Regions from separate parts of the Sphaerisporangium dianthi genome, predicted to be linked through region 2. Evidence: riboswitches for the same ligand, from Rfam matches in the RefSeq annotation. Region 2 holds a riboswitch; each other region holds the start of a gene.
What was found. Region 2 has a riboswitch for cyclic di-AMP ahead of ACFO60_RS25295 (coiled-coil domain-containing protein). Riboswitches for the same ligand answer to the same signal wherever they lie in the genome.

Region 1 (7,200 bases), on a different contig from region 2:
GCGGCCGCGCCTCCCAGCGTGGTGGCGGCGGCGCCCGCCGGGGCGGCGGCATCGGCCGGGGCGGCGGCGCCCGCCACGGCCGGGCGCTGCGGGACGGCGAGGCCGGCGCCGAGGAGCGCGGCGGCGAGCAGCGTCACCCGCCGGGCGGGTCGCCGCCGGTGACCGCCGGCCGCGGGCTCAGAGGTGTCGGCCATCGCTCTCTCTCCCGTCGCCCGGAGGTCATCGGGACTCATTGTGAGCGCGCGCCCGAACTTGTCAAAGCGCCATCGCACGGTTCCACCCGGCGGGACACGGCGGCAACGCCGATGCCTTCGCCGATGCGATCCGGAGGGCGCGAAAGTTTCACGGCGATCGGGGCGGCGCCGGACCTTCACGCCGCCCGGCCGTGCTCAGCCCAGCGCCTTCAGGTAGCGGCGCATCCGGCGGCGCGCGCGGTACCCGGCGCGCAGCACGTTCGGCGGGATCTCCACCCGCAGGCGGGCCCGGCGCCGCGCCGCGGCGTGCTCGGGTCCGGTGAGCAGGGGCCGCACCGGCGCGAGCCCGCCGGCGCGCGCCTCGGCGGCCAGCGCCGAAAGCCGGGTGACCCAGTCGCTGGTGACCGGGTCGTGGAAGTAGTTGGCCTCGCACCAGGCCGCGGTGGGATGCCGCAGTTCGCCGCGCGCCAGGTCGTCGAGGGTGCCCAGGCAGCCGCTGTCCTCGAACACCAGATTGATCATCTCGGCGCTGACCCCGAAGTCCGAGAGGACCAGCAGCGGGACGCGGCCGGCGATCGCCTCCAGCGCCGCGGTGGAGCTGACCGTCACGAAGCCCGCCGCCTCGGCCAGGTGCTCGTGCATGGCGCCGGCGGCGAACCGGACGGCGCCGGGCCGTACGGCGCCGGAGTCCGCCAGCGACCGCCACAGGCGCTCGTAGTGGTAGCGCTCGTTGTGGGTCTGGCGCTCGTTCTCAAGGGCGCGCAGCTTGACCACGACGTCCAGCTCGGGACGCGCCTCGGCGAGCCGGGCGAGGGCCAGCAGGATGCTCTCGCGGTCCTCGCGCCGCTTGGGCACCTTGGCCTGGGTGGCGAACACCACCCGCTTGCGCGAGCCGGCGCCGGCGGCGCGGTGGTCGAGATAGGGCAGGCGGGCCAGGGCCATCGAGCCCGCGGCGCCCAGTTCCCTGCCGATGCGCCCGAACTCCTCGACCTCCCTGCCGCTGTGCACGACGAACAGGTCGCAGCCGCCCCGGTAGAGCCATGCCTTCTCGGTGGCGGGGATCGAGATGCCCGGCAGGCCCGACACCAGGACCGGCCTGGGCGAAAGCCCGTCGAGCACGTCGCTGACCAGCACGTCGACCACGGGCCCCGTGCAGGCCAGCAGGATGGCGTCGGGCCGGTCGCGCTCGGCGATGCGGCGCAGCGCCCGCGCCGACACCACGGCGGGCGGCTCGGCGGCGCCCGACCGGGTGCCGCTGACGGCGGCGGCGATCTGGGCCTCGGACGGCGCGATCGGAGTGCGCACGACGGCCAGCGTCGAGGTCCAACCGCCCGGAAGCTGGTCGAGAAGACCCGCCGCCCATTTCAGATACGAGTCCGAATCGGCCACAGCGAGAACCCGGCTCAAGGAGAAGCCCTTTCGTGCGCGAACATTTGGAGATGCGATCGGAGGGACACCGACGCGGAGGGAGTCCACCAGTCATCGGGCACGTCCACGGTCTCGACCGGCACGCCGCGCGCGCCGAGCAGCACGCGCAGCGAGGTGACGGCCGTGGACGGCAGGCTCAGCACGCGCTGGCCGGGGCGCAGGTCACGCAGGGTCATCTCGACCGGGACCCCGGCGTCGTACACGGTGACGCCCGGGTGGTCGCGGACGGCCGCGAGGTCGCCCGGGTCCTCGCGGCGGTGCGGGTAGTAGGCCAGCGGCCCTTCGAGGGCGAAGAGCCAGGCGAGGTAGCGGTCGCGGTGGATCAGCCCGTTGCGCACCAGGGAGGTGCCGAGGACCACGGTGCTCTCGGGCGGGCGCGGATGGGAGCGCGCGGGCTGGGAGCGCAGCCAGGCGAAATCGTGGGTGATCAGCTCGGCGCCGAGCCCGCGCACGGCGGCGGCCAGCCCGGCGGGGACGGGCAGCGCGGTGAACACGGTGAGCCGTCCCGCCCTGGCCGCCGCGCGCAGGCGGATCCCCGCCGCGACGCCGAGGGCCCGCCGGGTCGGCCTCGCCTCGGCGCGGGCGCGCAGCAGCGGGGCACCGAGGCCGGCGGTCAGCAGTTCGAGCAGGCGGATCGTGGCCAGGCCGTCGTCGACGAGGACCATGCGCGAGGGAAAGGCGGTCAGCGACGTGAGCTGGAGCCTGCCGGAGAAGGCGTCGCCGAGCACCCAGGCGGCGTGCCGCCCTGGGCGGGGCATGCCCGCTTCGGCGGCCTCGATGCGCAGTCCGGGGGGAAGGTCGAGCGCGTCCAGCTCGGCCCGGGTCACGCCCAGGCCCGGCAGCCTGCCACGGGTCACCACGCGCGTGTCAGGCCCGATCACGCCGGCGTGCCGCGCCTCGACCGCGCACAGCAACTGGAGGGGAGACTCCACCCAGGCGACGGCCGACCCCTGCTCCCGCACGCGGCTTCGACCGTTCCTCTCCACGCCGGGCATTGACACGTTCACGACGCATGCAACCTAGCCCGGCGACCCTACGAAGGAGGGAACAGACGATGAACGGCGGCCGACGACGGCCGGGCCGTTGTCCGGTCGCGTGCCTCGCCGCCCGCGTCACGCCCGTAACTTTCGCCCCATTTGACACGCAAGGGCACGGGCGTTTCAAGTATCACTCGCGCAGCGCCGCCCCAGCGGGGCCCGGCACCGGGAGCCCGGAGCGACGACCGCGGTACCCTACCCATGTCGCCGCAGGTCAACCACGCGACCATGTCAGGCGCCCGGCCGGTGCGCGCCTTTTTGCCACCGCAAGCCCGGACAGCCTTAAGAGATTTGTCCTACTTGCATCATGTTTGTCCGATGTATTACTCTCGTAGGAATCCCGGCAAGGGAACCGCCCATCAGGGCGAAAACCCCGTGCCGATGAGATTGCCCGGCGCGGCCGGTCCTCTGCGGAGAGCCCTCTCCCGCCGTCACGCGCCACCGCCGAGTCCGCTCCCACGCGGAGCCGGGGACCCACCTCCCTTGGGGTGAATCGATCGCGCCCGCCCACGGACGCGACCGTAGGGCGAACCTTCACGCCCGAACCCGTCAGCTAACCCGGTAGGCGGCTGGACGAAGGAGTTTCAGCTTGTCCATGTTCACACATCGGCTTCTGGATGCCCCGAAGAATCAGCTGAAGGCTTTCACGTTGGGCAGCCTGGTGCTCGCCCAGGTCGTCACCGGCACCGCGCTCGCCGCGCACGCCGACACCTCTCCCGCCAAGGACAACGTCATCGCCGCCGCGCGCGAAGAGGCGGCCAAGACGGCGAAGATGCCGTCCCGGCAGGTCTCCGCCGAGCAGCTGCTGGCACTGGCGGAGAAGCAGGTCGGCATCTCCGAGAACGGCTCGGGCGGCGGCACCAAGTTCCACGCCTGGTACATGAGCTCCCCGCGCGCCAAAGAGACGGTGGCCCGCGACACCGGCACGATCGCCGGGTACGCCGACGCCGCCTGGTGCGACATGTTCGTCTCCTGGGTCGGCACCCAGCTCGGCCTGCAGGACACCGTCGGCACCGACGCCTACACCGTCGCCCACGCCAAGTGGTTCGCCGGCCACGACCGCTGGGGCACCACCCCGAAGCCCGGCGCCGTGGTGTTCTTCTCCTTCAACGGCGGCAAGAGCTTCGACGACATCGAGCACGTCGGCTTCGTCATCAAGGACAACGGCGACGGCACCATCAAGACCGTCGAGGGGAACACCGACGGCGGCAAGGTCGAGATCCGCACCCGGCCGGCCTCGCAGATCGTGGGATACGGCTACCCCAGCTACGCCGCCTAAGCCTCTTCTCCCCCCTCCGGTGCCTCATCCCATGGCGTCCTCGCCGCCTCCCCGCAAGAGGGCGCCCCGCCGACGCCGCACGGCCGGTCCTCTCCGCCGGCCCTGCGGCGCCGGCGCCCGTCCGGCTCCCGCACGGTCCGGGCCGGGCCTCCGGAGGCCCTCGGACGCCTCCGCCCGTGGCGCATGGATGATTTGCGCCCGACTGTGCCGCATGCGATGGGAGCGCTCCCAATGCTGCCAAAGGGGTATATGGGAGTGCGTCGACGGTTTTCGAGCTCCTAATCGCCCCAGGAGTAACAGTTAGGTTTCAGCATATTGACGCCAGCATTGCCTGTCGGGGACCCTTCGTGGGAGCGCTCCCAAATATCGCTCGCAGGTTCACCCCCGCGAGATCACGACTTGAGGGATCCAGCACATCGTGGGCCCGACTGTCGGGGCCGGCCCTCGATGCACCTCCCAATGATCGGGCAACCACCTGAGAGGGGTCCGGAAAATGATGAAGAAAATGCGCCGCGGGAGGCTACTCGCGGTCGCATCGGTGATGACGGCCGCGCTTGGCATCACCACCGCTTGCTCCTCCGGCGACACCGGCGGCGCCGCCGGCGGCTCGTCCTCGGCCGCGCCCGCCGAGAAGATCACCCTTACGCTGCAGACCTTCGGTGGCGGCACCAACTTCGGCTACAAGGCCGCCGTTGAGAAGTGGAACAGCGAGCACCCCAACGTTCAGGTCAAGTACAACAACCTGACCGACAGCTTCGAGAACGTCTACTGGCCCCAGATGCTGCAGTGGCTGCAGTCGGGGACCGGCGCCGGTGACGTGGTCGGCATCGACGAGGGCGGCATGGGTCTGGCCAAGGCCCGTCCGCAGTTCTTCGCCGACCTCGGCCAGTACGGCCTGCAGAGCCGCCAGGCCGACTTCCCCGCCTGGAAGTGGGAGAACGGCGTCAACACCGAGGGCAAGCTGTTCGCTCTCGGCACCGACGTCGGCGGCATGAGCATCTGCTACCGCTCCGACCTGTTCAAGAAGGCCGGCCTGCCCACCGACCGCGAAGAGGTCGGCAAGCTCTGGAGCGGCGGCTGGGACAACTTCATCAAGGCCGGGCAGGACTTCCAGGCCAAGGTGAAGGACGCCAAGTTCGTCGACAGCATCAACACCATCTACAACGTGGTGCTGGCGCAGGAGGCCGCGAAGAACGGCAACGTCAGCTACTTCGACAAGAACCAGCAGCTCATCGTGGACAAGAACCCGGCCGTCAAGACCTCGTTCGACCTCGCCACGAAGATCAGCCAGACCGGCCTGACCGCCAAGCTGCAGAACTTCACCGACGGGTGGAACACCGGCTTCGTCAAGTCGCAGTTCGCCACCCTTGGCTGCCCCGGCTGGATGCTCGGCGTCGTCTCGGGCACGGCTGGTGACAAGTTCAAGGGCAAGTGGGACGTCGCGACGGTGCCCGGCGGCGGCGGCAACTGGGGCGGCTCCTGGCTCGCGGTGCCCAAGCAGTCCAAGCACCCGAAGGAGGCCGCCGAGCTGGCCAGCTACCTGACCAGCCCCGAGGCCCAGCTCCTGGCGTTCAAGGAGGGCGGCAACCTGCCCAGCACCATCCCGGCGCAGGACAACCCCGAGCTCCAGAGCGCGACCAACGAGTACTTCAACAACGCGCCCATCGGCAAGATCTTCGGGCCGTCCATCAAGTCGCTTCAGCCGATCTTCCTCGGTGAGAAGCACGCGCAGGTCAAGCGCGAGGTGGAGCAGGTCCTCAACGGCATGGAACAGGGCTCCGTGCCCGTGGACCAGGCCTGGCAGAAGTTCGTCGAGGCGGGCCAGAAGGCGGCGGGCTGATCGTCCCCGAGCGTCACCGGCTCGCCGCGGCACCTGTCGGCGAGCCGGTGACCTGCCGTCGTGAGCGGCGTGGCGGTGATGTGACCCATCACCGCCCTCGCTCCGCGCAGGCCCTCTTCCAGTCGTACCGATGCCGAGCTTGGTCATCGCTTGGTAGCGGACACACCATCGACCGTTACCGACGAAAGAAGGAGAATGGGGCTTCCACCCCGTGGCCGCCGGCCACGGGAAGCGCCCCGGAAATCCGATGAGCGTCAACCTCCACACGCAGCGGGCGGATCCGGCGCCTCCGCCGCCGCGGCCGGGACGCCACCATTCGCGCTCCCGCCGCCGTTTCTGGTCGCAGCTCGACCTCAAGGCGACCCCGTACTTCCTGATCTCCCCGTACTTCATCCTCTTCGCGATCTTCGGCCTCTTCCCCCTGGTGTTCACCTTCTGGGTCTCGCTCCAGGACTACGGGCTCGCCGGCGGCGATGCCGAGTTCACCGGTCTGGAGAACTACGCCAAGCTTCTCGCGGACTCGGACTTCTGGAACGCGGTGATCAACACCGTCGGCATCTTCATCCTCGCCACGGTGCCGCAGCTCGTCCTGGCCCTCCTGCTCGCCAACGCGCTCAACAAGCGCCTGCGCGCGCGCCTGTTCTTCCGGCTGGGCGTCCTGGTGCCGCTGGTGACCTCGGTCGTCGCCGTCGCCATCGTCTTCACCCAGCTCTACGGCCGCGACTTCGGCCTGTTCAACTGGCTGCTCGGTTTCCTGGGCGTCGAGAACATCGACTGGCAGAGCGCCAAGTGGTCGTCCTGGACGGCGATCGCCACCATGGTCGACTGGCGATGGACCGGCTACAACGCGATCATCTACCTCGCCGGCATGCAGACCATCCCTCGTGATCTCTACGAGGCCGCCTCGATCGACGGCGCCTCGCCGCGCCGCCAGTTCTGGCAGATCACGCTGCCGATGATCCGCCCGACGATCATCTTCACGGTCTTCGTGTCGACGATCGGCGGTCTCACCCTCTTCGCCGAGCCCGTCATGTTCGCCAGCAACCGGATGGACGGCGGCGCCACCGGCCAGTTCCAGACGATCGCGATGTACATCGTCGAGCAGGGCTTCAGGAACTTCGACTACGGCTACGCGGCCGCGGCCGCCTGGCTGCTGTTCGTCCTGATCCTGATGGGCGTCGGGATCAACTACATGTTCGTCCGCCGGATCGGAGGCAGCAAGTGACCGCGATCACGCAGGTCAGGCCGGCGCGAGCGGGAAGCGCGCGGAACAAGCGGGACCCGTTCCGCGCCACACCGCTGACGAAGATCGCCCTCGGCATCACCGTCCTGCTGTCGATCTTCCCGATCTACTGGATGATCATCATCGCGTCGCGGACCAACACCGACGCGGTCGAGGTCCCGCCGCCGCTGCTCCCCGGC
Region 2 (7,200 bases):
GACGCGCTGATGCTCTACACCGACGGCCTGATCGAGCAGCCGGGGCGCGACATCGACTCCGGGCTCGACCGGCTGCTGGGCGAGGCCGAGCGCCTGGTGCCCTCGGGGTTCCACGACGGCGCCCGGCCCCTGGTCAACTCCATGTCGGCCGGGCACAACGACGACTGCGCTCTGATCCTCATCTGGCGGCCGTAGACGCGTGAGGCTCCGGGCCTCAGAGGGGCCTCAGAGGGCCTCAGAGCCATCCGGTCTCCGCCGCGATGCGCACCGCGTCGGCGCGATTGCGCGCTCCGGTCTTGCAGATGATGCGCGACAGGTGGTTTCGGACCGTTCCCACAGAGAGATAGAGCTTGGCGGCGATCTCCTTCGAGGACGCCCCTTGGGCGGCGATGCGCAGGACATCCTGTTCACGAGGAGTGAGAGGGTTGTCGGCCGACGTGAGGGCCGCGATGGCCAGGTCGGAGTCGACGGCCTTGCGGCCCGCGGCGACGCGGCGGATGCCGTCCGCGAGGTGCTCGGGCGCCACGTTGGTGCTCAGGAAGCCGAGCGCGTGCGCGGCGAAGGCCCGGCGCACCTGCCCGGGGTTCGGGCGGGCCGACAGCAGGACCACCTTGCAGCGGGGGGCCTTCTGGTGCAGGCGCGCGGCCGCGGTGAGCCCGTCGACGTCGGGCAGATCCACGTCGATCACCGCTACGTCCGGCGTGAGTTCCATGGCCGCCGGCACGATGTATTCACCGGAGGCGACGTCGGCGATCACCATGAGATCCTTCTCGCCGTTCAGCGAGGCCACGAGGCCTCTGCGGACGAGAGGAAGGTGTTCGGCGACCAGGATCCGTATCAAGGTGCTCCCTTGGGCTTGGGAACAGATCCGGCAAATTATGCTTCGCCGACTCATATCCCACGGTGTCTACACGATTGCTTACCGTCAATGCAGTCTCCCGATTCGCTCCACGGCGCGCAAGTCACTCCTACGCTTGGTCGTAGTGTGTTGTTTTCGGGGAGCGGCCGAAGTCCTCGCGCGTTCGGTTACGCTCGGAAGGGGCAATCCAAACACAAGGCATCTTCTCCGCAGGTGGGGGTAGCACCTATGAGCTGGCTCGTAGTGGCCGGGTTTCTCATCTTCTTCGTCGGGATGGCCTTGTCCATTGCCCTCCACGAGTTGGGCCATCTGGTGCCCGCCAAGCTCTACGGCGTCAAGGTCACGCAGTACATGGTCGGCTTCGGGCCCACCTTGTGGTCGCGCCGCCGCGGCGATACCGAATACGGACTGAAGTGGATTCCGCTGGGCGGCTACATCCGTATGATCGGCCCGCTGCCTCCCAAACCCACGGACGACCCGAACAAACTGCGCAACATGTCCACCGGCCCGTGGCAGGGGCTCATCGAGACCGCCCGGCAGGCGTCGCTGGAGGAGGTCAAGCCCGGCGACGCCGACCGGGTTCTGTACCGCAAGCTGTGGTGGCAGAAGGTCATCATCTTCTCCGGCGGCCCGGCCATGAACTTCCTGCTCGCCTTCGTGCTGTTCGCCGTCGTGCTGATGGGCTTCGGCATCTCGGTGGCCAAACCCGTCGTCGGCGAGGTCTCCAAGTGCGTCGTCACCGTGGCCGAGCAGCAGAAGGGCAAGGGCTGCACCCCGGCGCACCGCCCCACCCCCGCCGCGCTCGCAGGCCTGCGGGTCAACGACAAGATCGTGTCCTTCGGCGGCAAGCCCGTGAACTCCTGGGACGACGCCACTGTGCTGATCCGCTCCCACGGCCCCGGCCCGGTCGCCATCGGCATCGAGCGCGACGGCAGGCCGATGACGCTGAACACCGCCCTCATCGGGCAGGACCGCCCCTCCCTCGACGACCCCACCAAGCTGGACAAGAACGTCGGGTTCCTCGGCGTCAGCCCCGTCTTCGTCGTGGAGAGGCAGAGTCCCGCCTACGTCGTCGGCTTCATGTGGGATCTGATCAAGCGCACCGCCTCAGCCCTCGCTCACATGCCGCAGAAGCTCGTCGGCGTCTGGCAGGCGGCGTTCGGCGGCGCCGAGCGCGCCCTGGACAGCCCGCAGAGCGTCGTCGGCGCCGGGCGCCTGGGCGGTCAGATCGCCGCCTCGGCCATCCCGCTGGAGAACAAGGTCGCCGGGTTCATCCAGCTCCTGGCCGGGTTCAACCTCGCGGTCGGCATGTTCAACCTGATCCCGCTGCTGCCGCTGGACGGCGGCCAGATCGCCGGCGGCCTCTGGGAGGGCGTCAAGCGCGGGTACGCCCGGGTGCGCCGCCGTCCGACGCCGGGTCACGTGGACATCGCCAAGCTGCTGCCGCTGACGTACGCGATGGCGATCGTCCTGGTGGTCATGGGCACCCTGCTCATCTACGCCGACATCGTCAACCCCATCCGCCTGCCCGGCTGACCGTCCCGGCCGCTCGTCGCGGCGGGCGGAGGGTCACGGAAGTCGCACCTCCAGGCGTGTACCGCAGTGGAACTTTCACTCCGAGCGGCCGGCCGGCCGCTCGGGCGGACCCTCGGCTCCGACGCCTCGACCGGCGTGCATCGCGTTCAGACGGTCGCCCCACCAGGGCGAACGGCATCTTCACGGGTGGCGAACAGCAGACCAGATGCTATAAGGGTGACGAACAGCAGACCAGATGCCATTCGCCACCCTTCTAGTACATCGAGATGTGCACGTGGTCGAAGTGGTTGGCCGTGACGCCGCCACGGTTCTCCATCGCCCGCCAGCCGGGGAAGCCGAGGTTGTAGATCCGCTGCCGGTAGATCACGTACTTCACGCCCAGCTTGCCGCCGTTCTTGATGGCCCAGGCGGCGACCTGCTCGCCCAGCGCGGCGCCGGCGGCCGAGGGCAACGCCCCGCCGGAGCTGAGCATGAAGTCGCACGCCCGGCCCAGCGGGTGCTCCCCGCTGTCCTCGGCGCGGTAGCAGCCGACGGGGAAGTGCAACGGGAAGTGACTCTTGACCTCGGCGCGCATCAGCCGGGTCCGGGGGGTGATGTTGTCGCCGCCGGTGGGCAGTTCGGGGGCCCAGGTGCCGTTCGCCCGCTTGCCGGGGGCGACGGGGACGAGCCGGTCCAGTTTGTCCTTGATCTCGGCGATCAGCTTCTCGGCGTCCTTGCGCTGCGCGGTCACCTCGATGACGTCGTCGCCCAGGCGGTCGGTGAGCGAGGCCGCGTCGTCGGCGGCCTTCTTACGGGCGTCGCGCGCCGCCGTGTACCGGCCGATCTTCGCGGTCTGCTCGGCCTGCAACTGCTCGAGCATCGCGGCGCCGCCGAAGCCGGGGGACAGGAGCTCCCGCATCATGCCGAGGCCGCTGCCCGCCTGGTAGCGAAGCTGGGCGATGTCGCCGACCTGACCCTCTGACGCGGTGAGCTCGCTCTCGGCGGTCTTCAGCCGCTCGCGCGCCGTCTTCTCGTCCGCCTTGGCCTTGGCGACCGCGACGCGCTTGGCGTTGTAGGCGGAGATCAGTTTGTCGACCCGCTTGCCGAGCGAGGCCAGCTGCGCCTTGAGCTGTTTCTCGGTGGGTTTGGGGGCGGCGTTCCCCGCCGTGGACGGGCCGAGCACGAGAGCGGCCATGATCAGAGCGCAGACGGCCACGGAACCGTGGCGACCGTAGGTCGGGGGCAGAGCCCACTCCTCTCCATCTGCCGACCGGGTTAGCTGACGGGTTCGGGCCGGAGATGCCCTACCACATGCGTGGATTCACCCCAAGGAACCGATGGGTCCCCGGTTCCCAGGCGGGGCACCTGGGATTAGGCGGACCGGCCGTTACGGTCGGTGTTTGAAGGATGGTAGTGGTAGATCCGTATTTATGGCGACCCGGCGGCCCACGTGCGCGAAGTCACGGTTGTGAGCGCAGCATCCGGGCGGCCTCCTCGGGCAGCACGTCGTTGACGAAGGCCCCCATCGCCGACTCCGACCCGGCCAGATACTTCAGCTTCTGCGCCGCCCGCCGGATGCTGAAGAGCTGCAGATGCAGGTAGGCCAGGTCGCGCCCGGTGCGCACCGGCGCCTGGTGCCAGGCCGCGACATACGGCATCTTGACCCCGAACAGGCCGTCCAGCCGCCGCAGCACGTCGGTGTACAGCGGGCCGAAGGCCGCGCGTTCATCGGCGTCCAGCTCGCGCAGGTCCGCGGCCTTGCGGTTGAGATAGACGTGCACCTCGAACGGCCATCGCGCCGCCACGGGGACGAACGCCGTCCAGTGCTCGTTCGACGCGACGACGCGCGTCTCGGCCTTGCGCTCGGCGGCGAGCACGTCCGCGAACAGATCGCCACCCGTGCGCTCCCTGTAGCGAGCGGCCGAGTCCAGCATCTGCCGCGTGCGCGGCGTCACGTACGGATAGGCGTAGATCTGGCCGTGCGGGTGGGCGAGCGTGATGCCGATCTCCGCGCCGCGGTTCTCGAAGGGGAACACCTGCTCCACACCGGGCAGGCGAGAGAGGTGCTCGGTGCGGTCGGCCAGCGCCAGCAGCACCAGATCGACCTGCTCGGGCGAGAGCCGCGAGAAGGAGGAGTCGTGGTCCGCGGTGAAGCACACCACCTCGGTGCGGCCGACGCCGGGCCGCACCTCGCTCAGGCCACCCATGTCCTCGTAGTGGCCGAGGTTGAAGCTGAAGGACGGGAAGCGGTTCTCGAACACCGCGACGTCGTAGTCCGAGGCGGGGATCTCGGTCGGACGGCCCGGCCGGGAGGGACACAGAGGGCACTCGTCGGCGGGCGGCAGGAACGTGCGGGTCTGCCGGTGCCCGGCGATCGCGATCCACTCGTCCATCACCGGGTCGTACCGCAGCTCCGAGGCCGTGGGACGCGGGGGCAGCTCCCGGGTGTCGGCCGCGCCGCGGTCGGCGTCGTCGCGGCGGTCGAAGTAGACGAGCTCCCGCCCGTCGGCGAGCTGTGTGACGGTCCGCTTCACCGGGCCACCTCCTGTCCGGCGGCCGTCCGGGCCGCCCGTTCCGTTCCGGCGGCCCGCGCCGCTTCTTCTGTTCCGGCGGCCCGCGCCGCTGGTTCTGTTCCGTCGACGGATCGCGCCGCGTGCGTCGTCGCAGCGGCGGACACCGCCGCCCGTCCCGCTCGTATGGGGTCATGCGCCGCGGCGGCCGCCGTCTGGAGCGTCGTCACGGCCGGGTCGGCCAGGATCAGCGCGCCGGCCTGGTCCGACAGCGCCGATCGCGCCTCCTCGGGCAGGCCGGTGTCGCTGATCACCACGTGGGCCTCCTCCAGGCCGGCGATCCTGCTGATGCCGACGGTGCCCCACTTGGTGTGATCGGCCAGGACGACGAGCTGCTGCGCCGCCGCGACCAGCTCGCGGTCGGTCTCCGCCTCCAGGATGTTGGGCGTGGTGAACCCCGCCCTGACGTTCATGCCGTGCACGCCGAGCATCAGCGTGTCGACGTTGAGCGCGCGGATGGCCGACACGGCGACCGGGCCCACCAGAGCGTCCGACGGCGTGCGCAGCCCTCCGGTGAGCACGACGGTCTGGTCGGCACGCCCCGCCCGGTGGAAGACGTCGGCGACGTGCACGGAGTTGGTGATGACCGTCAGGTGCGGGACGTCGGCGAGGTGGTGGGCGAGGGTCCAGGTCGTCGTGCCCGCCGACAGCGCGACCGAGCTGCCCGGGCGCACCAGTTCGGCGGCCCGGCGGGCGATGGCCTCCTTCTCGGCCTGCTGGCGCACCGACTTGGCCGCGAAGCCCGGCTCCTCTGTCGACCCGGCGCCGGTGGCGGTCGCGCCGCCGTGCACCTTGTCGACCAGCCCGCGCTCGGCCAGGGTTTCAAGGTCGCGGCGGATCGTCATGTCCGACACTCCGAGCTCGCGCACCAGGTCGGCGACCCGCACCGCGCCGTTCCTGCGCACGCGCTCGAGGATCGCCTGCTGCCGTTGCTGAGCCAGCATCCCCTCACCTCTCCACCAGATTCCATCAAAATACTACATATTCTCACCCTGATGGTGTTGGAACATGGGGGAGTGGCCGGCTGAGCCACGAGGTCGCGGGGCGGGTGAAACCCATGGTGTCTCATCGACGTTTGGGCCTTGTACCGGCCCCGGCGCGGATGCATGGTGGGAGCACGATCCGTATCCCGTGGGAGGCCGAGATGGCGAGACGCGCGCGCAAGAGCCGGGCCCGTAAGAAGAGGAAGGCCAACCACGGCAAGCGGCCCGTCTCCCGCTGACCGCTGACCGCTGACCGCTGACCTCTGATCCTTGACCGGCTGACCCGGCCGCCGGCCCGGCCTCAGCCTTCGCGAGCCTTCGCGGGGCCGCCGCCGAGGGGCGTCACAAGAGGCGCAGGGTGTCCTCTATCGCCCGGTGGAAGGTCGGATAGGCGTAGACCATGCTCGCGAGCCCGTCGATCGGCACCCGCGCGTGCACGGCCAGCGTCAGCAGGCCGAGCACCTCACCGCCGGCCGGGCCCGCGACGGTCGCCCCGACCAGGAAACGGTCGTCGGCCACCAGCTTGACCAGCCCCTCGGCCCGGTGGATCCAGCCCCGCGCCGAGGAGGACAGCGAGGTGACGGCCGTGCGCACGGCGATGCCGCGCTCGCGCGCCTGCCGTTCGGTCAACCCCACCGCGCCCACCTCGGGGTCGGTGAAGGTCACCCGCGGCACCGCCCGGTAGTCCGCCGCGGGCGCCCGCTCGCCCAGGATGTCGGCGAGCGCGATGCGCGCCTGGTACATGGCGACGTGGGTGAAGGCGCCCTTGCCCGTCACGTCGCCGAGCGCCCACACGCCCTCGGCGGCCCGCATGCGCTCGTCCACCTCGATCGCGTGCGCCGACTCGTCCAGCCCGACGGCGCCCACGCCGATCGCCGCGAGGTCGGAGCGCCGCCCGGTGGCGACCAGCAGCCGCTCGGCCCGGTGGCTGCCGTCCTCGGTCATCACGGTGAAGGCGGCGCCGTGGTGGTCCACCCGGGTCACCTGGGTGTCCGTGCGGACCGTCATCCCCTCATCGGAGAAGATCCTGGCGACCAGCTCGCCGACCTCGGGTTCCTCGGGCGGCAGCAGGTGGCCGGCGACCTCGAGGACGGTGACCTCGGCGCCGAAACGGCGGAACACCTGGGCGAGCTCGACGCCGACCGTGCCGCCGCCGATGACGACGAGCGACTCGGGCGCCCGCTCGGCCTCGATCGCCTCGCGGTTGGTCCAGTACGGGGTGCCGCCGAGCCCGGCGATCGCCGGCACGGCCGGCTGCGAGCCGGTGGAGACG
Region 3 (7,200 bases), on a different contig from region 2:
TCGGAGCGATCTCCGGTCACCGCGACACCGACCTCGGGACGCCCTCACAGGACGTTCATCACCAAGATGAGGCCCTGGAGGGAGGTTTCCCCTTCGTGCAGGACCGAGACGCCGATGTCCAGTTTGATGGCACGGCCCCGTCTGTTGACCGCGTCCACGAGCAACCGGCCGGTGTTCTCGGCGGCGTCCGGGGAACGGTGGTCCTCCGACAGCCGGCGCAGCGCCGGCGTGATCGCCTCCACCGGCAGCCCGATGTCCAGGGTCAGCAGGTGGCGGCCCGTCGCCTCCTCCGCGCGGAGTCCCCACAGCTCCTCGGCGCCCGGACTCCACATCAGCACGCGCATCTCGCCGTCGAACACGGCGACGGCGTCGCCGAGAGAGCGCACCACCGAGGCGATGAACCGGTTGGCGCGGTTCAGTTCCTCACTGCGTGACGTGAGGGTGTCGTTGATCTTCTGCAGCTCGTCGTTGCCGCACTGGAGCTCCTCGTTCATGGTCTCGAGCTCTTCGTTGGTGGACTGGAGCTCTTCGTTGGTGGTCTCGAGTTCCTCGTTGGTGGACTGCAGCTCTTCGTTGGTGGTCTCGAGCTCCTCGTTGAGCGACTGCAGCTCCTCGTAGGCGTGCTCCAACTGCTTGTTGGCCTGCTCGAGGTCGTCACGGAGCCTGCGGTAGGGGGTGACGTCATGGAAGGTGATCACCACCCCGACGCGCTCGCCGCCGGGTTCCTGGAGGGCGGCGACGGAGATGTCGAAGACGTCGGTCTCCGCGGTTCCCCCGCGCCGCCAGCTGATGCCCTGCACCTCGGCGGTCTGCATGTCCAGCTCGACCTGTTCGATGAGCGACCGCAGCTCGACGGGCCGGTAGGAGACCTCCAGATCTTGGAAGGGCCGGCCGATGTCGCGGGGTGCGATCTTGAACAGTGCCTCGGCGCGCGAGTTCGCCATCGCCAGCTTCCCCGAAAGGTCCAGGGCGATCTGCGCCACCGGGCCGGAGCTCAGGGCGGCGATCTGGATCTCGGAGAGCCGCCGCACCGGCTCGGCCGGCGCCGGTGCGGCTCCCCGGGACGGACGTCCGCCGGGCGGAGTGGGCGCGATCTTGCAGAAGAGCCGCGTCCGGAGGTCCACCGGCTCGAACCTCTCGCCGTGGTTGAGCAGCATCTCGGCCTTGCCCAGGAACAGGTAACCCGGATGGTTCAGGGCGAAGTGGAATCGCCGCACGACGCTCAGCTGCGTCTCGGCGTTGAAGTACATCAAGGTGTTGCGCGCCAGCAGGAGGTCGACCCTCGATATGGGCGCGTCCCGGGTCAGGTCGTTGCGTCCGAAGATCAGCTGGCGGCGCAGGTCGCGGCGGAAGGCGAACCCGGCCCCGGCCGGCTCGAAGTACCGCTCGAGCAACTCGGCGGGGAGGTCCTTGAGCTGGCGATCGTTGTAGGTCGCCGTGCGGGCGGCCTTGAGCGCCGTGTCGTCCAGGTCGGTGGCGTAGATCTTCACCCGGTTCCTGAACTGCTCCATCCCGAGCTCTTCGGCCAGGAGCATCGCCAGGCTGTAGGCCTCCTCCCCGGTGGCGCACCCGGCGCTCCAGACGCGGATGGGATCACCGGCTCCCTTGGCGCTCAGCAGCGCGGGGATCGCGGTCTCACGGAGCACCTGCCAGGCGGCCGGGTCGCGGAAGAACGCCGTCACGTTGATCAGCAGGCTGTCGAAGAGCCTGGCGAACTCGTCCGGTTCAAGTTCGAGATGGTCGCGGTACTCGCCGTAGCCGTTGAGCTGCAACGTCTCCAGCCGCCGGCTGATGCGGCGCATGAGCGTCGTCCGCTTGTAACCGGTGAAGTCGAAACCCCGAGTCTCCTTCAGCATTAGAAGAAGATCGTGAAAATCGCGTTCCGCGCCGGGGTGCACAACTGAATACCTTAGCCATCGGGACCGTTCAGGTGGCCGTTATGCGGAAGGGAATCGACATGGCCGTACTCGGCGGCTCACCGTACTTGACCGCTCTCGGAGGTTCGGCCGTTCGCCCACGTCCGCGAATGGTAGAAGAGATGGACGTGGGGATCGGGGCGGAGGGCGGAAAGTATGGATTTACAGGTAAAAGTGGTCTATCGCCGGTCTGAGTCCGCAGTGGTCGATATGTCCGGCGAATTGGATGCCAGCACCAGCGCGGCCGCGAAAGAATTCCTGACGTCCCTGATCCAGCAGGGCTGCACGCACATCCTCATCGACGGCCGCGGGCTGCTGTTCTGTGACGTCGCCGGGGCGCGCGTCCTCGACCACGTCCACGCGCGGATGCGAACGGCGGAGGGCGGCGGCCTCGTGCTGCTCATCCAGCCCAAGCTGCGCAACCTCTTCGACCTGCTCTGGCCGGGCCCGCCGGACACCTGTCCCGCGCTCCTCGTCGCCGGATCCGCCGAGTGGGACGTCCCCCCGGCCCTGACCGCGGTGCCGCGCCATGTCGCCGTGATACGAACCCTGAACCATCAACGCCGCCCACCGGTGCGCAAGGCGGAGAAGGTCTCCCAGACGGCGAGCGCCGGCACGCCGCATCCGGAGCTGGTGCGGTCCAAGCGGCTGCGGGCGCAGGCGGAGAGCCACCTCCAGGTGATGCGCCAGCGGGTCGCGGTGACCTACTCGGCCGTGGAGGAGATCCAGCAGACGCTCGCGGTGGCGCGCGCCACGCTCCTCGCCCGCCAGGGCGTCCGGCGCGCTGTGTCGTGATCCCGCCCGCGGCGGGCGCCGTTCAACCGATGGTCATCTTGTCGGCGGCGGGGCCCTGCCATTCGGCCAGCAGCACCGTGGCGTCGTCCTGGAGCTGCCGTCCGTGGTAGTCCAGCACGCTGTGGACCAGGCGGCGCAGGGTCTCGGGGACCGGCAGGCCCGCGGCGTTGTGGCGGATGATGAAGTCGGTGAAGCGCGTCAGGCCGAACTCGCGGCCGTGCGGGCCGCGGGCTTCGGTGATCCCGTCGGTGTAGAGCAGCAGCCGGTCACCCGGCTGCAGTTGCTCGCGGCACAGAGTGGCGGGCAGGCCGAGATCGAGGCCCATGGGGTGCGCGGGCGGGCAGTGCAGGTTGGTGGTCCAGCGACCGCCCCGGATCACCACCGGCGGGTGATGGCCGCGGTTGACCCAGGTCAGCATTCCGGTGGAGAGGTCCAGTTCGGCCATGATCGCGGTGACGAACCGGGTGCCCCGGCCGAACTCCTGTATCAAGGTGCGTTCGATCGCCTCGCCGGTCTCTATCAGGTCGGCGCCCTGGCGGCGGTTGTTGCGGCAGGCGGCGACCGCCAGGGAGGCGGTGAGCCCGGCGGAGACGTCGTGGCCCATGGCGTCGAATACCGCCAGGTACACCTTGTCGTCGGCGATGGCGTAGTCGAAGGCGTCCCCGCCGACCTCGTAGGCCGGCTCCAGGGCGGCGCTGATGACCACCTGCTCGCACGCGAAGGCCAGCGGCGGCATCAGGTTCCACTGCATCTCGGCGGCCACGTGCATCGGCCGGGTGCGCACCAGCCGGGCGAAGGAATCGCTGTGGGAGCGCTTGCTCACCACCAGCAACGCGATCAGCGACGCCAGGGCCCGCATGTCGTCCTGCGACGCGTGGTGGGCGTCGGCGATCGATATCCGCAGCACTCCGAGCCGTTCTGTGCCGTCCAGCAGCGGCACCCAGTAATGACCAGGGCCGCCGTCGTCGCCGGACGGCTCCAGGATGCGCGTCTCCCGGAAGGCCCGGCCCGCCGCCGTCGTGTCGATGCGCAGCTCGTCCGCCTCGGGGCCCGCGCCCTCGCCGGCATTGTCGCCGCGCCCGGTGCACAGGCGCAGCACGTCCTGCTGCAGGTCGACGAGGTAGATCAGCACGTCGCTCAGCCCGGCGTACCCCGCGTGTTCGTGGACCAGGTAAGGCACGCCCTCGAAGGCGGTCACGTGACTGGCTTCGAGTATCCCGGCGAGCATTCGCGCCGTTCCGGCCTCTACCACGTTTCCGGCCACATGGGACCACCCGCATCTCTCGACGACCTTGCACTACCCTCGCCCCGATGACCGGTGACCGGCCGGCGGTTCGCGATTCGAACGCCGAATCCTCCTGCGGGCCAGGAAGACGGGCGGCGCGCGCCGTGCGGACGGATCCGACCTGACGCGGCACGCGCCACATACCCCTCAGCGGCGGCCGAAACCCCGGCCCGTCGTAGATACTCCTTTGCCGGCGACGCCCTCGGCCGAGATCACCTGCTGGGAGCCGTGGTGCTCTCCCGGACGATCAGATCGGTGGTCAGAATGAGGCGGCTGTGCGGCAGGGGTTCGCCGCCGGCGAGTGCGATCACCATGGACGCGGCGGCCCGGCCCATCTCGCCGAGCGGCTGGCGGACGGTGGTGAGCGGAGGGGGCACCCACCGCGCCGGCGTCAGGTCGTCGAATCCGACCACGCTGACGTCGCCGGGAACCTTCAGAGAGTGGTGGGTCGCGTCATCGCCGCAGGCGGGCCCCAGGCGGCGGCGGTATCCCAAGGAGAGTTTTGTCTGATTTGCACCGTTATGGGGTTTGGTGTACCTTTGTGGATAGCGGCATACGTGACCATGGCCTGCGCTGTCGGGTCCGTTGCCGGTTCGTTGCCCAGATCGCGCGTGCCCGGGGAGCAGCCCCGATGAGGATACGCGCTCGCTGAATCCGCACTCGCGGAGCCGGGGAACCAATCTTTCCAGGGTGTATCGGAGCGCCGGCCCCAAGGGCCCGCCCGCAGGGCCTTTCTCGCCTGAACCCGTCAGTTGACCCGGTAAGCGGCATGGAAGCTAGGAGCCAATCTCTACATGCCCTCTCGTCGGCTTGCCTCGATCGCCCGCTCCCTCGGTAACCACGTCGGCCTCTCCGGCGACCGCCTCCGCGCGGCCGTCGCAGGTGTGGCCCTGGCCGCGTCCGCCGCCACGGCGACCGTCGTCCTGACCGGCCCGGCGGACGCCGCCGCGCCCGCCGCCGCGCCCGCCGCCGCGCACGCCGACTCGGTCCACACCTACGGCCAGGACGTCTCCTCCTACGAGTCGGATCACGACTGGAACGCCAGCCCGGCCCAGTTCGGCATCATCAAGGCCACCGAGGGCCTGACCTTCCGCGACTCCTCCTTCGCCCGCCACTGGCAGGAACTGGCGAAGAAGGGCATCGTCCGCGGCGCCTACCACTACGGCCATCCCGGCGACGACCCCATCGCCGAGGCCGACCACTTCCTGTCGGTGGTGAACGCCCAGCCCGGCAAGCGCGGCGACCTGCTGGTGCTGGACCTGGAGACGGCTGACGGTCAGTCCGTCGAGCATGTCAACACCTGGGCCAAGACCTGGCTGGCCCATGTGAAGGCCAAGACCGGCATCACCCCGCTGTTCTACAGCGGCTGGAACTTCGCCGACACCTACGGCCACGGCCTTCAGGCCTACCCCCTGTGGGTGGCCTACTACGGCAGGGCGCAGGGGGACGTCACGCCGCCCGCCGACTGGAAGACCTGGACCATCCACCAGTACACCGACGTCCCGATCGACCAGAACGTCTCTTCGCTGACCCCCGGCCAGCTGCGCGCCCTCGGCCGCCGCTGAGGGGCGGGCAGGCCTGGCGGACGCCCGTTCGCGCGGGATCGCGCCGGATTCGGAATGATGCCGGCGGCGGCGTGATCGTCGCCGGCGAGTCCACCGTAGAGATCAAATTCGAACCTGTGTACGAGTCTGTGGAAACTGTGGATAACTCCGCCGGCCCCGGCCCGGACTCGTCGCTCTCGCCCTCGCCCGCCACCGGCGGGTCGCCGCCCGAGGCCTGATGCGGCAGGCCGGTCTGTGGGTGCTTTATCCGCCTATTCAGAGAAACGATCCGAGATGGGAAGAAACCTCACCCGCCTCGGGTTCCTCCGGACCGGAAGCCTTCCGCCGGTGTGACCATTACGGCACAACGGGGATCACGGGAGGGCCGAATGAGTGACGATCCGATGCTTCCAGAGGCCGTGGCCAAGGCGCTGGAGAGGTACCGCGAGGCGCTCGCCGAGCACGGGATGAGCTGGGGCGAGCCCCCGATCGCCTACGTCAGGTCGATGAGCCCGTCGCGGTTCGTCGACGACGAGGCGTTCTTCCGGGCCGCCGCGGGCCGGGTGCGAGCCGAGCATCCGGACAGCAGCGACGCCGAGCGCGAAATCCTGGTGCGCGAGCTGGACTTCGACGAGGTGCTCAGAGACGCGCTCGACGAGGAACCGCCCGAGGGACTGGCCGTGCTGCGGCTCACGCCGTCGGGCCACCGGCTGGACGGCCGGCCGCGCATCGTGCTCGAACCCGGCGGCGGAGCGCTCCCGCTGACGCTGCTGATCGACAACGGCCGCGCGGCCGAGGCCGAGGTCGGCGTCGGCGGCCAGGTGTACCGCGTCGCCCCCGGCGGGGCACGGCTGGTCGAGACGGACACCGCCACCGGCGTCACCGCCGGCGCGGAGCGGGTCGATCTGTCCGGCCTGACCCGCCTCGCCCCACGGGCACGGCTCCGGGTGCGCGCAGGGTTCCCCTGCCGATGGAGCGTGTGGAGCGCCGGCGGCCAGGGCTGGCACCCCGACGGCGGCCCGGCGAGATACGACCATCACGGCCTGCCGTACTTCCACGGCGACGACATCGTGCTCGACGTGCCCGCCGAGCCGCTGACGGTCCGGGCGGCGCGGGGGATGGAGTACGACTTCGCGCAGACGACCGTCACCCCCCACGGCGAGACCCTGGTCGAGCTGACACCGGCGCGACTGTACGACGCGGCGGCCAAGGGCTGGTACGGCGGGGACCTGCACGTGCACCTCAACTTCGTCGGCGACCTCGTGGCGACGCCGGCGACGGCGGCGGCCATGCAGCACGGCGAGGACCTGCACGTGCTCAACCTGCTCGCCGCGAACGTCTCCGGCCACCGCGTCTTCGACCAGGAGGCCCTGGAGCACTGGGCGGGCGAGGACCTGCCGTGGTCGGACGCGACCCACGTCGCCCGAATGGGCGTCGAGTACCGCAACGACCTGCTCGGGCACCTGCACGCCTTCGGGATGACCGCCCCGCCGGGCCGGTACCACAGCGGGTTCGCCGGCGCCGCCGACTGGCCGCCGACCAGCGCGGCGTGCGAGGAGCTCCGCGGCCTCGGCGCCGTCGTCGGCTACGCCCACGCCTTCCACTCGCCCGTCGAGACGCCCGAGGACGTCATCGGCTTCGGGGGGCCGCAGTGCTCGGC

Region 1: it holds a riboswitch for cyclic di-AMP, as region 2 does, so the genes downstream of both, ACFO60_RS07495 (CHAP domain-containing protein) here and ACFO60_RS25295 (coiled-coil domain-containing protein) in region 2, are expected to answer to the same signal.
Region 3: it holds a riboswitch for cyclic di-AMP, as region 2 does, so the genes downstream of both, ACFO60_RS07860 (glycoside hydrolase family 25 protein) here and ACFO60_RS25295 (coiled-coil domain-containing protein) in region 2, are expected to answer to the same signal.

The regions. Positions count from the first base shown of each region.
Region 1 covers NZ_JBHSFP010000003.1:325,592-332,791, reverse strand. The annotation lists gene ACFO60_RS07510 (glycoside hydrolase family 10 protein) at 1-194, opposite strand, end outside; gene ACFO60_RS07505 (DUF6716 putative glycosyltransferase) at 390-1,583, opposite strand; gene ACFO60_RS07500 (hypothetical protein) at 1,598-2,584, opposite strand; cyclic di-AMP (ydaO/yuaA leader) riboswitch at 3,092-3,243, shown strand; gene ACFO60_RS07495 (CHAP domain-containing protein) at 3,309-3,938, shown strand; gene ACFO60_RS07490 (ABC transporter substrate-binding protein) at 4,480-5,778, shown strand; gene ACFO60_RS07485 (carbohydrate ABC transporter permease) at 6,026-7,003, shown strand; gene ACFO60_RS07480 (carbohydrate ABC transporter permease) at 7,000-7,200, shown strand, end outside.
Region 2 covers NZ_JBHSFP010000019.1:142,868-150,067, forward strand. The annotation lists gene ACFO60_RS25280 (PP2C family protein-serine/threonine phosphatase) at 1-195, shown strand, start outside; gene ACFO60_RS25285 (response regulator) at 236-841, opposite strand; gene ACFO60_RS25290 (M50 family metallopeptidase) at 1,088-2,395, shown strand; gene ACFO60_RS25295 (coiled-coil domain-containing protein) at 2,649-3,569, opposite strand; cyclic di-AMP (ydaO/yuaA leader) riboswitch at 3,625-3,762, opposite strand; gene galT (galactose-1-phosphate uridylyltransferase) at 3,835-4,908, opposite strand; partial or broken gene ACFO60_RS25305 (DeoR/GlpR family DNA-binding transcription regulator) at 5,121-5,888, opposite strand; gene ACFO60_RS25310 (50S ribosomal protein bL37) at 6,089-6,166, shown strand; gene ACFO60_RS25315 (dihydrolipoyl dehydrogenase family protein) at 6,270-7,200, opposite strand, start outside.
Region 3 covers NZ_JBHSFP010000004.1:3,150-10,349, reverse strand. The annotation lists gene ACFO60_RS07885 (STAS domain-containing protein) at 1-1, opposite strand, end outside; gene ACFO60_RS07880 (CheR family methyltransferase) at 45-1,898, opposite strand; gene ACFO60_RS07875 (STAS domain-containing protein) at 2,073-2,711, shown strand; gene ACFO60_RS07870 (PP2C family protein-serine/threonine phosphatase) at 2,734-3,909, opposite strand; gene ACFO60_RS07865 (substrate-binding domain-containing protein) at 4,209-4,490, opposite strand; cyclic di-AMP (ydaO/yuaA leader) riboswitch at 4,633-4,778, shown strand; gene ACFO60_RS07860 (glycoside hydrolase family 25 protein) at 4,791-5,561, shown strand; gene ACFO60_RS07855 (CehA/McbA family metallohydrolase) at 5,930-7,200, shown strand, end outside.